DNA from 2 places in the Marinobacter psychrophilus genome. Region 2 is predicted to be linked to the other one. Evidence: predicted binding sites of a transcription regulator. Region 2 holds the regulator's gene; the other holds the start of a gene.

Region 1 (5,503 bases), 110 kb from region 2:
CGTGATGTTCTACGTGCTAACTGCCCTGCGCAAACACTTGCGCGAACAGGGCCGGTTGCCAGATCCCGAACCCAATCTGGGTACATTGCTGGACTTGGTAGCCTTGGGAACCGTGGCCGACGTCGTGCCGCTGGACCACAACAACCGCATATTTGTAGAACAGGGCCTGCGCCGCATACGCCAGGGCGAAACCCGCCCCGGTATACTGGCGTTGCTGGAAGTAGCAGGCCGTGACCATACCGCTATCAGCAGCAGCGATTTAGGCTTCGTAGTGGGCCCGCGCCTGAACGCCGCCGGCCGCCTGGACGACATGAGTGTGGGTATCGCCTGCCTGCTGTCGTCAAGCCCAGACGAAGCCCGCCGTTTGGCACAAGAGTTGGATACCTTTAACCGCGAACGCCGCACCATCGAAAAAGACATGAAAATCCAGGCCCAGGATTTGCTGGCGTCTATGTCGCTGGATTTGGAAGGCTTGCCCTGGGGCCTGGCGCTGTTCGACCCGGACTGGCACCAAGGCGTCATCGGCATACTGGCCGCCCGCATCCGTGAACAAACCAATCGCCCCACTGTTGCGTTCGCCTCAGATGAAAACGGCGAAGATATAAAAGGCTCCGCCCGCTCCATACCCGGCCTGCACATTCGCGATGCCTTGGCCGTAGTGGACGCCCGTCACCCAGGCCTGCTGAAGAAATACGGCGGCCACGCCATGGCCGCGGGCATGACTCTGGCCGCGGGCGATCTGGAAGCTTTTTCCAGCGCCTTCGACAAAGCCGTTCGCGACAAACTAACAGCAGGCGACCTGGAAGCCGCCATTACCACCGACGGCTCCCTAAGCGCCAGCGAACTAAACCTGGATACCGCCGCCCTGCTAAAACGCGCCGGCCCCTGGGGGCAGCACTTCCCCGAACCGCTATTTGATGGCGAATTCAGCGTCGTCAGCCAGCGCATCGTGGGTCAGAACCATCTAAAGCTGGTTCTGCAGCCTACCGAAGGTGGCAACATCATCGACGGCATAGCCTTCAACACTGGTTCCGAAGTGCCAGACTATACCCGCACGGGTGTGAGGGTAGTGTACAAACCAGACGCCAATACCTTCCGCGGCAGAACCAACTTGCAGCTGATGATCGATTATCTTGAGCCGTGCTGACCCGAAGGAAGGGGATAAAAAAAGGGGACAGATTTGAAATCTGTCCCCGCTCTGATCGCTCAATTCTGCGTACCCCCCCACGGGACAGATTTCAAATCTGTCCCGGCTTTACCTTTCCGTCTGCTTTGGGCGTTTAACCCTGCAGCAACTGAAGAACCTGCTGCGGCCGCGCATTAGCCTGGGCCAGAACCGACAGACCTGCTGACTGAAGTACCTGGGTGCGGGCCAGTTCCGCTGTTTCTGCTGCAAAATCCGCGTCGCGGATCCGGCTGTTAGCGGCTGACAGGTTCTCGGAGGTGGTACTCAGGTTGGCAATAGTGGACTCGAAGCGGTTCTGAAGGGCGCCCAGTTCGGCCCGGAAGCCGTTGATCTTGTCGAAGGCGTAATCGATAGCAACCAGGGTCTCTTCGGCGCCAGCTGCGGTGTCGATTGCCAGATCGTTCACGGAGACGGTGTTGTTTGCGGGTGTCGCATTCAGGACCTCGTTGATACGGGGTGTTATGCCATCCACGTCGAGAAGATTGGGGCTTGTAATCGAGACATCGTAGCTTTCACCAAACTGGGCGGAAAAAATAATACTTTCATTGGCAGCGTTCAGGTTGGCGCGAATGCCGGTCTCTACGGTCAGTGAGTTGATTTTCGCGACGATATCATTGAGTGACCGTGCCTCAATCTGAAACGCTGTTCCATCAACATCGACGTCAAACGTGACGCTGTTGCCGTTTTCAAAGCTTTCGGCGAGTGTCAGCTCTTCAGCGGCTGCCAGAGTGGTCACTGAACTGCCGACCGAGGCATCGGCTGTGCCGCCATCGCTGGCCGTGATACTGGCAAGATCGTAAGTAATGCTGGAATCGCTTTCGATCTGAATGAGAGTACCGTTATCTGCGGCGCCCAGATCCGTGCCCGCAGTGAAACCAGCGGCAGTTAATCCGGTCTGCACTGCAGCAGTAAGATCAGCTACCGTATTTCCCGCACCTGCGGCCAATGAGAAGCTTACGGTAGTTGTGGTGGCCGAATCATCAGTAACATCGAAGGACCCGGTTACTCCGGAGGCCAGGTCCAGAGCGCTTGGATCAAAGAGTGTGGCTGTAGACGTTGAACCTGAACCGTCAGCGGTGCTGACGTCCGATCCTGCAGCCGTGACTTGCGTCCCTGATGCATCCGAAATATCAATCGTTGCAGCAACTCCAGAGATGCCTGCATTCTTGAAAACAACAGAGTTGCCATCGTCAGAGACTTCGGCCGTCACGTCTGGCAAGTTGCCGTTCGAGGCAATTTCGCCGTTGATGGCTATCGCCAGCGCGCCGGCATCAGCGTAGGTCGCTGCAGCGACGTCAATGGTTTCGCCGCCAATAGTGGAGCTGACAGTGATGTTGCCAGAGAAATCAAGACCAGATACATCCAGCGATGTTTCGCCTGCATCCCCTGCACCCAGCGAAGACGAGGATAACCCAGCGGTCTGGGAGACAGTGGCCCCGATCTGGCTACCGCGGGCATCCAGCCCACTCACTCCAATGGTCTCGCCAGCATTGGCGCCAACCTGAAATGTTTGTGCGCCAAAGGTGCCATCGAGTATTTTGAGCCCGTTAAACGAGGTTTGGCCAGCAATGCGGTTAATCTCCGCAATTCGCTGTTGCACTTCCTGGTTCAGGGCCTGACGGTCTGACGTACTGTTAGTTGCGTTCGATGACTGGACTGACAACTCACGGATACGCTGCAGGTTGTTGGTTACTTCGTCCAGAGCACCTTCGGCCGTTTGCGCCAGGGAAATACCATCGTTGGCATTGCGCTGAGCCATGTTCAGGCCGGTAATCTGAGCCTGAAAACGGGTAGATATGGCGAGGCCCGCCGCGTCATCTTTGGCTGAGTTGATGCGTAGGCCGGAAGACAGCCGCTCCAGGGCAACGTTGCTGTCGCTCTGGGAGGTGTTCAAATTCCGCTGTGCGTTCAACGATGCGATGTTGGTATTAATGACTTGAGGCATTGTATGTCTCCCTGCTCTTGTGAAAGGCCGGAACAGGGTGAAACAAAAAAAAGAACCCCTGGCCAGCAAAATTCAGATAATTGCCGTTTGGTCTTAACTAATGCGAAAGCCATGCCAGAACGTGATTGCGGTTACCAGAGAGCTGTTTTTTAAGGGAAAGTGACAGAGGCGAGAGTTGTTACCCCGATTGTTGTGGCGAAATTTTGGCAAGAAGGCAGGCAGTGCCTTGCCGCTTTTTTGAGCAAGTTACATTCTTTTACAAAGTTTTTAGAAATCTGCCTAAAGGAACCGAGGGATGCGCCGTTAAGTGAAATAACAGGGCGGCGCTCCAAACCAAAAAAAGAACGCTAGTCCTCTTTCACGCAATAACGACTACACAGTCGTAGGAGATTCACCATGGCTCTCGGAATCAACACCAACGTCGCATCACTCAACGCCCAGAATCAGCTGAGCAAATCCCAAGGCATGAACGACCAGGCTCTGCAGCGTCTTTCTTCCGGCCTGCGCATTAACTCCGCTAAAGATGACGCGGCTGGTCTGGCGATCTCCACTCGTTTTCAATCCCAGATTTCTGGTTTGAACGTAGCAACCCGAAACGCGAACGACGGTATTTCTCTGGCGCAAACCGCTGAAGGCGCTCTGGACGAAATCACCAACAACCTGCAGCGTATTCGTGAGCTGTCGGTTCAGTCGGCCAACGCAACCAACAGTGATTCAGACCGCGATGCGCTGAACAACGAAGTGGATCAGCGTATTCAGGAAGTTAACCGCATTGCCAGCCAAACGTCTTTTAACGGCCTAAAAGTCCTTGATGGTACTTTCGGCACGCAGGCTTTTCAGGTGGGCGCTAACGCCGGTGAAACCATTTCAATTGATGGCCTGAACTCCAAGGGCAGTGAGTTGGGAGCCACAATTTCTCAGACCGCCGGGCTGTCCACATCTTCGCTGGGTGCAGGGGATGCAGGCGAAACATCGCTGGATGTATCTGGTCTTGATTTCTCTGGCAACATCACTGTCAGCTCCACTATTGGCGGCGAAACCATTGACGTCGCTGCAGCGACCTACGCTGATGCCGGCGCGCTGGCGATAGCCATCAACGGCGAAATTGCCTCGAACGGCAACTTGCCAGACGTGACGGCCGAAGTCTCTGACGATGGCAACTCTGTTGTTTTCAAGAATGCAGGCATCTCTGGAGTTGCTGCAACGATTGATATTTCGGATGCATCAGGGACGCAAGTCACGGCTGCAGGATCGGACGTCAGCACCGCTGACGGTTCAGGTTCAACGTCTACAGCCACACTCTTTGATCCAAGCGCTCTGGACCTGGCCTCCGGAGTAACCGGGTCCTTCGATGTTACTGATGATTCGGCCACCACAACTACCGTAAGCTTCTCATTGGCCGCAGGTGCGGGAAATACGGTAGCTGATCTTACTGCTGCAGTGCAGACCGGATTAACTGCCGCTGGTTTCACTGCGGGCACGGATCTGGGCGCCGCAGATAACGGTACTCTCATTCAGATCGAAAGCGATTCCAGCATTACTTACGATCTTGCCAGTATCACGGCCAGCGATGGCGGCACAGCCGATGCCTCGGTCGGCAGTTCAGTGACCACTCTGGCACCGGCTTTGGACCAAACCGTTGCCTCAAAATTTGAAGCAGGCGAGACCATTTCGTTCAGCCTCGATGTTGCGGGCACAGCTATCGAAGTAACTGACGCAAGTAATCTGCAGGATGTCGTTGCGCAGATTAACGGTGAAACGAAGAATACCGGTGTTTCAGGCTTTCTGAGCGCTGCCGGTGATGAGATTGTCTTTGCATCAGCAAAGGGTGAGAACTTTACGGCTTCTATTACTACTGATATAGACAATGATGCGACAACTGTTGAGGTTAACCAAAGCATCGATTCCTCCACCGACGTCAATGCGAACGTGTCGTTAAACAGCCTCGATATCAGTACTCGTGAAGGTTCTGACCAAGCGCTGGTGGCGATTGATTTTGCAATTGACCAAGTCAACCAGTTCCGTTCTGACCTGGGTGCGGTGCAAAACCGCTTTGAGTCCACCATCGCCAATTTGAGCACTTCAGTGGAAAACCTGTCAGCGGCCAACAGCCGTATTGTAGACGCTGATTTCGCCTCTGAAACTGCAGCTCTTGCCAAGTCTCAGGTACTGCAGCAGGCCGGTATCTCGGTTCTTGCTCAGGCTAACGCCCGTCCCCAGCAGGTTCTGTCGCTGCTTCAGTAAGCGACTAACGGATAAAGGCCGGAGCCCTACGGCTCCGGTTTGACGCCGTTTCAGTACAGTGAGGTAGGCTATGAATGACGTTACCCTGAACAGTACGGATCTGAAACTGGCTCGCTCCGGCGAGGCTG
Region 2 (5,503 bases):
TTTTTGATGCCCTCGGTGCATATCCGCGACAACCTGGATTTAATGCCCAACGTTTATCGCATCACCCTGATGGGCGTCACCATTGCCGAAGCGGATATTCACCCGGAGCGTGAGCTGGCCATCGACCCCGGCCAGGTGTTTGGCAAAGTGGAGGGTATAGAAGGCAAAGATCCGGCTTTTGGCCTTGATGCTATCTGGATAGAGCCAGAGAAAAAAGACCAGGCCCAAAGTCTGGGCTACACCGTGGTAGACGCCAGCACCGTAGTGGCTACTCACCTGAATCAGATTCTGCAGACCCACGCCTATGAGTTGCTGGGCCATGAAGAAGTGCAGAAGTGGCTGGACCAGTTGGAAAAGGTATCGCCGAAACTGGCGGAAGAGCTGGTGCCTTCAGCGGTGAACATCAGCGTGTTGCTGCGAGTGCTGCAGAATTTGCTAAAAGAAGAAGTGCCTATTCGTGATATGCGCTCTATTGCCGAATCCATAGTGAATATGCACCCGCGCAGTCAGGACCCGAAAGTCTTGACCACGGCAACCCGTCAAGCCCTGCGGCGGATGATTGTGCAAAGCATCGTTGGTAACGAATCCGAAATACCGGTGATTACCCTGGATCCAGATCTGGAACAGTTATTGCTTAAGTCTGTACAGCAGAGTCAACAATCCGGCGCGCAGGACGATATCGGGCTAGTGCTAGAGCCGAACATGGTGGAAAAACTCCAGCGCTCACTGCAAGACAGCGTGCAGCGCCAGGAAGTGCTCGGTAAACCAGCGATTCTGCTGGTGTCTGGCCCGCTGCGGCCGGTGCTTGCAAAGTTCGCCAGTTACGGCATAGAACGCCTGCACGTTCTGTCTTATCAGGAAGTGCCGGATAACAAACAGATTACCATCGTAGCGTCGGTAGGCCAGTAACGGCGCAGACGACACTCGGATAACGTCAGCCGCGTTCCCGGCAAAGGATGAGAAAGCATGAAAGTAAAACGTTTTTTTGCACCTACAATGGCCGCAGCCCTGAAGCAGGTCAGCGAACACATGGGGCCGGATGCGATGATACTTTCCAACCGCCGGGTAGATGGCGGCGTTGAAATTGTGACGGCCCTCGATTACGACGAAAACATGGCGCGCCAACGCCTGGGTGACAAAGCGGTGGCAGCCACCAGCGGCACTCACCTGGCAGAGCTGCAGGCAGACCAGCAGCGCCACCTGGAAGACGAGCTTGGCCGCTCCCGTGAGCGCATCCGTGGTGTGCGCGATCAGCGCGCCGACAGCCAGGCCGGTTACGGTTCCATTGCTGAAACTGTCAATGGCTTTGCTGACATGACCAGTGCAGATCCGTTTGCAGAGGGCGGCATAACTTTGCCGTCCGGCGCTGACGAGCGTAACCAAGATGCGGCAGCGCAAAGCGGTCAGCCTGCGGGTTATGCCGGGGAGCTTGCGGCCATGCGTTCTGAAATGAGCAGTCTGCGCGAGCTGGTGAGCGGTCAGACCGCGCCTGCCTCGTTAAAAGACACCAGTGCTGGCGCCAATGTTACGGCGCTTCAGCAGCGCTTGGCAGAACGTTTGGGTGAGTTCGGCCTTAGCCGCGAGCTGTCTGACGATCTCGCTCGCCGTCACCAAGCCGTGCGCCTGGAGGATGGCTGGAAGCAGTCTCTCAAAATGCTGGTTAACGGTGTGCGTACCCCACGCCAGGAATGGCTGGATGAAGGCGGCGTATTTGCTCTGGTTGGACCTACTGGAGCGGGTAAAACCACCACCATCGGCAAACTGGCGGCACGCTACGTGCTGCGCCACGGAGCCGACTCGCTGGCGTTGATTACCACCGATCGTTATCGGGTTGCGGCGCACGAGCAATTGTTTGTGTTTGGCCGTATTCTTAACGTGCCGGTTCGGGTGGTTGATGAAAGCCACCCGCTGGATGAAATTCTGGATGAGTTGTCTGATCGTCGCCTGGTATTGATTGATACCGCCGGGCTGACCAGCACCGATCGGGGCTATCAGGAACAATTGGCCGAGCTGGTCCGCAGTCATCACAAAATCCGTACACATTTGGTGGTGTCTGCCACCAGCCAGCCGCGGATTATGAAATCCGTATGGCATTGCTATAAGATGGCAAACCTTGCCGGTTGTGTGATTACCAAGATCGACGAGGCTCTGACTCTGGGCGAAGCGCTGGGATTTGTTATGGAAACCAGTCTGCCGGTGGCTTGGTACACCGACGGCCAGAAAATACCCCAAGACTTGCACCCGGCGAAAGCGCTTGCGCTGGTGCAACTCGGTGTAGAACGTCTGAAGGGTTTGCGGCAGGAGCAGGCAGTTGCCAGCGGGTCTTGAAAATGCCGGTTGTAAAAGCATCACAGCAAGCGGGCAGTGTAGAACAGTGGGGTAACGGCTACATCCGTTCCCGGTTAAACATGGCAAGAGGCCATCATCAGTATGAGTAAAGCACATCCGGTTCAGGTAATTGCGGTCACTGGCGGTAAAGGTGGCGTTGGCAAAAGTAATGTGTCGGTCAACCTGAGCATTGCTCTGGCGCAAAAGGGCCGTCGGGTGGTGCTGTTAGACGCCGACCTGGGGCTTGCCAATATCGATGTGCTGTTAGGCTTGAAAACCAAGCGCAATCTGCAAGACGTACTCAATGGCGACTGTGACTTGCGTGACGTGCTGGTAGACGGCCCCGGCGGCATCAAGATTGTGCCGGCCTCATCAGGTACCCAGCGCATGACCCAGCTCAGTGCTATGGAGCATGCCGGGCTGATTCACGCCTTCAGTGACATCGCCGACCAGATCGACATACTGATTGTGGATACGGCCGCTGGCATCTCCGAATCGGTGGTCAGCTTTTTGCGGGCATCCCAGGAACTGCTGCTGGTGGTGTGCGACGAGCCTACTTCGATTACCGATGCCTACGCCTTAATCAAGTTGATGAATCGCGATTACCACACCAACCGCTTCCGGATTCTGGCCAATCAGGTGAACACCGAACAAGAAGGCCGTCTTTTGTATGAAAAACTGACCCGGGTTACAGAACGTTTTCTGGATGTAGCGTTACAATATGTAGGTATAGTGCCTTTTGACGAGGCCGTTAAAAAAGCGGTGCGGCGTCAGCAAGCGGTGTTGGAAGCTTATCCGCAAGCAAAAGCCTCGCTGGCCATAAGGGCTCTCGCTGAAAAAGTGGACAGTTGGCCGCTGCCATCATCGCCGCGGGGCCATCTCGAATTCTTTATAGAGCGGCTCGTCCAAGTTTAAAACACATCCCGTACAAAAAGCGGATTTATGACACTGGTGAAAGATCTCGGAGTCTATCAACGGTCGGGTGCTTCAGACGCTTGCTGGCTGATTGAAGAGCATGCGCCTCTGGTCAAGAAAATTGCCCTCCATCTGCTGGCACGATTGCCCGCCAGTGTCCAGCTGGAAGATCTTATGCAGGCTGGCATGATTGGTTTGCTTGAGGCGTCGCAGCGCTACGCCACGGGTAAAGGTGCGACCTTTGAAACCTACGCCGGTATTCGAATCCGTGGCGCCATGGTGGATGAAATCCGCAAAGGCGACTGGGTTCCGCGTTCGGTGCACCGAAACTCCCGGCGCATTTCCAACGCTATCAAAGCTGTAGAGGGCCGCGAAGGCCGCGAAGCCCACGATGTCGAAGTGGCTGCTGAGCTGGATATGACGCTGTCGGAATACCACAGTTGCCTGGCCGACTCCAACAGCGGTCGGCTTTTCAGTTTGGACGAGCTCAATGATTCCGGCGAACTGCCGATAGAACAATCAAAGACGGATGATAATCCGCTGCACGGGGTGTCAGAGTCCGCCTTCCGTAACAGTTTGGCGGCGGCCATTGAAACCCTGCCAGAACGTGAAAAACTGGTGCTGAGCCTCTATTATCAGGAAGAGTTGAACCTGAGGGAAATCGGTGCTGTGCTGGACGTCAGCGAAAGCCGGGTCAGCCAGATTCACAGCCAGGCTGCCTTGCGCTTACGAAGCCGGTTAGCCGACTGGAAAACAGACCATACATAATTCTAGCGCCTGCAGCCCGCGAGTTGCGGGCAGAGATGCAACGAGATCCGACTAGATTTCAACGATTGGAGGTCCTCATTGGACAAAAATATGAAGATCCTTATTGTGGACGATTTTTCCACAATGCGGCGCATTATCAAAAACCTGCTGCGTGACTTGGGCTTTACCAACACCGACGAAGCTGACGATGGCAATACAGCATTGCCGATGCTGAAAACCGGTAAGTACGATTTTCTGGTGACTGATTGGAATATGCCCGGCATGTCTGGTTTTGACCTGCTCAAGCATGTTCGCGCCGATGATCAGCTCAAAGCCCTGCCGATCCTGATGGTGACGGCTGAAGCCAAGCGCGACCAGATTGTCGCTGCGGCGCAGGCCGGTGTGAACGGCTACATTATAAAGCCGTTCACTGCCGCTGTTCTCAAAGAAAAAATCGAAAAAATCTTTGAGCGAATTCAGTAACCGGGGAGTGGATACAAGCCATGAACAAGTCAAAAGGTGAGCGCCATGCCCTGGAACCAGAGCTGACGGAAAAATTAAAGCAACAGTCCGAACAGCTGGTTGACAGCGTGCACGCGGGCGACTATCCCCGCGCTATGGCGATGATCAGCGAGCTTGCAGAAGTGCGAAATCAAGGTCTGTATCACGAAGTAGGGCGGCTAACCCGCAGCCTGCACGAAGCCATGCGTAATTTTCAGATTGATCCGCGCAACCCCGAACAGCGAGAAGCTCTGTCAAAAATGACCGATGCCTCCGATCGCCTGGAATACGTAGTGAAAATGACTGGCCAAGCGGCGAATCGGACCATGGATCTGGTTGAAGAAAGCATGCCAGTTACCCGTCATTTGCAAAGCGAAGCCCAAGATCTGCATCAGCAGTGGCAGCGCCTGCGGCGGCGGGAGATGGCACCGACCGAATTCCGCGAGTTGCACGCCCGCATGGATCAGTTTTTGGCGGCGTTGAGTACTGACGCCGGCAAACTGTACGGTAATCTCTCAGAAATTTTGCTGGCTCAGGATTATCAAGATCTGACAGGTCAGGTGATTCAAAATGTAATCACCCTTGTGCGTGAAGTGGAAGAAAACCTGGTAAGCCTGGTGGTGATGGCCGGCCACGTAGACCAGTTGACCGGTACCGTGCACCAGATGGAGGACAATCAGCCTTCGGCTGAGCAGGGTGTGGGTCCGCAAATGATGCCAGAACAACGCAAAGATGTGTTGTCTGGTCAGGTTGACGTGGATGACCTTTTGTCCAGTCTTGGTTTCTGAGCAATGAGGAACAAACATGTCGTTTGATGGCGATGAAGAAATCCTGCAGGACTTTCTGGTTGAAGCCGGCGAGATTCTTGAGCTGCTGTCTGAGCAGCTCGTGGACCTGGAACAGAATCCTGACGACAGCAATTTACTGAATGCGATCTTTCGTGGTTTTCACACGGTCAAAGGCGGAGCAGGCTTCTTGCAGTTAGATGCCTTGGTAAACTGCTGTCACTCGG

What was found. The regulator FliA, encoded in region 2, starts transcription of late flagellar genes. The targets are predictions, from matches to a motif close to CTAAAGTTTNNNNNNNNNNNGCCGNTAA.
Region 1: ABA45_RS19665 (flagellin N-terminal helical domain-containing protein) is a predicted target of FliA. The motif match lies at 3,411-3,438, and genes of this name have one in related genera.

The regions. Positions count from the first base shown of each region.
Region 1 is NZ_CP011494.1:1,076,470-1,081,972, forward strand. It holds gene recJ (single-stranded-DNA-specific exonuclease RecJ) at 1-1,147, shown strand, start outside; gene ABA45_RS19555 (flagellin N-terminal helical domain-containing protein) at 1,281-3,131, opposite strand; gene ABA45_RS19665 (flagellin N-terminal helical domain-containing protein) at 3,528-5,375, shown strand; gene ABA45_RS04890 (flagellar protein FlaG) at 5,446-5,503, shown strand, end outside.
Region 2 is NZ_CP011494.1:1,187,770-1,193,272, forward strand. It holds gene flhA (flagellar biosynthesis protein FlhA) at 1-909, shown strand, start outside; gene flhF (flagellar biosynthesis protein FlhF) at 967-2,328, shown strand; gene ABA45_RS05270 (MinD/ParA family protein) at 2,431-3,243, shown strand; gene ABA45_RS05275 (RNA polymerase sigma factor FliA) at 3,271-4,011, shown strand; gene cheY (chemotaxis response regulator CheY) at 4,090-4,473, shown strand; gene ABA45_RS05285 (protein phosphatase CheZ) at 4,494-5,279, shown strand; gene ABA45_RS05290 (chemotaxis protein CheA) at 5,296-5,503, shown strand, end outside.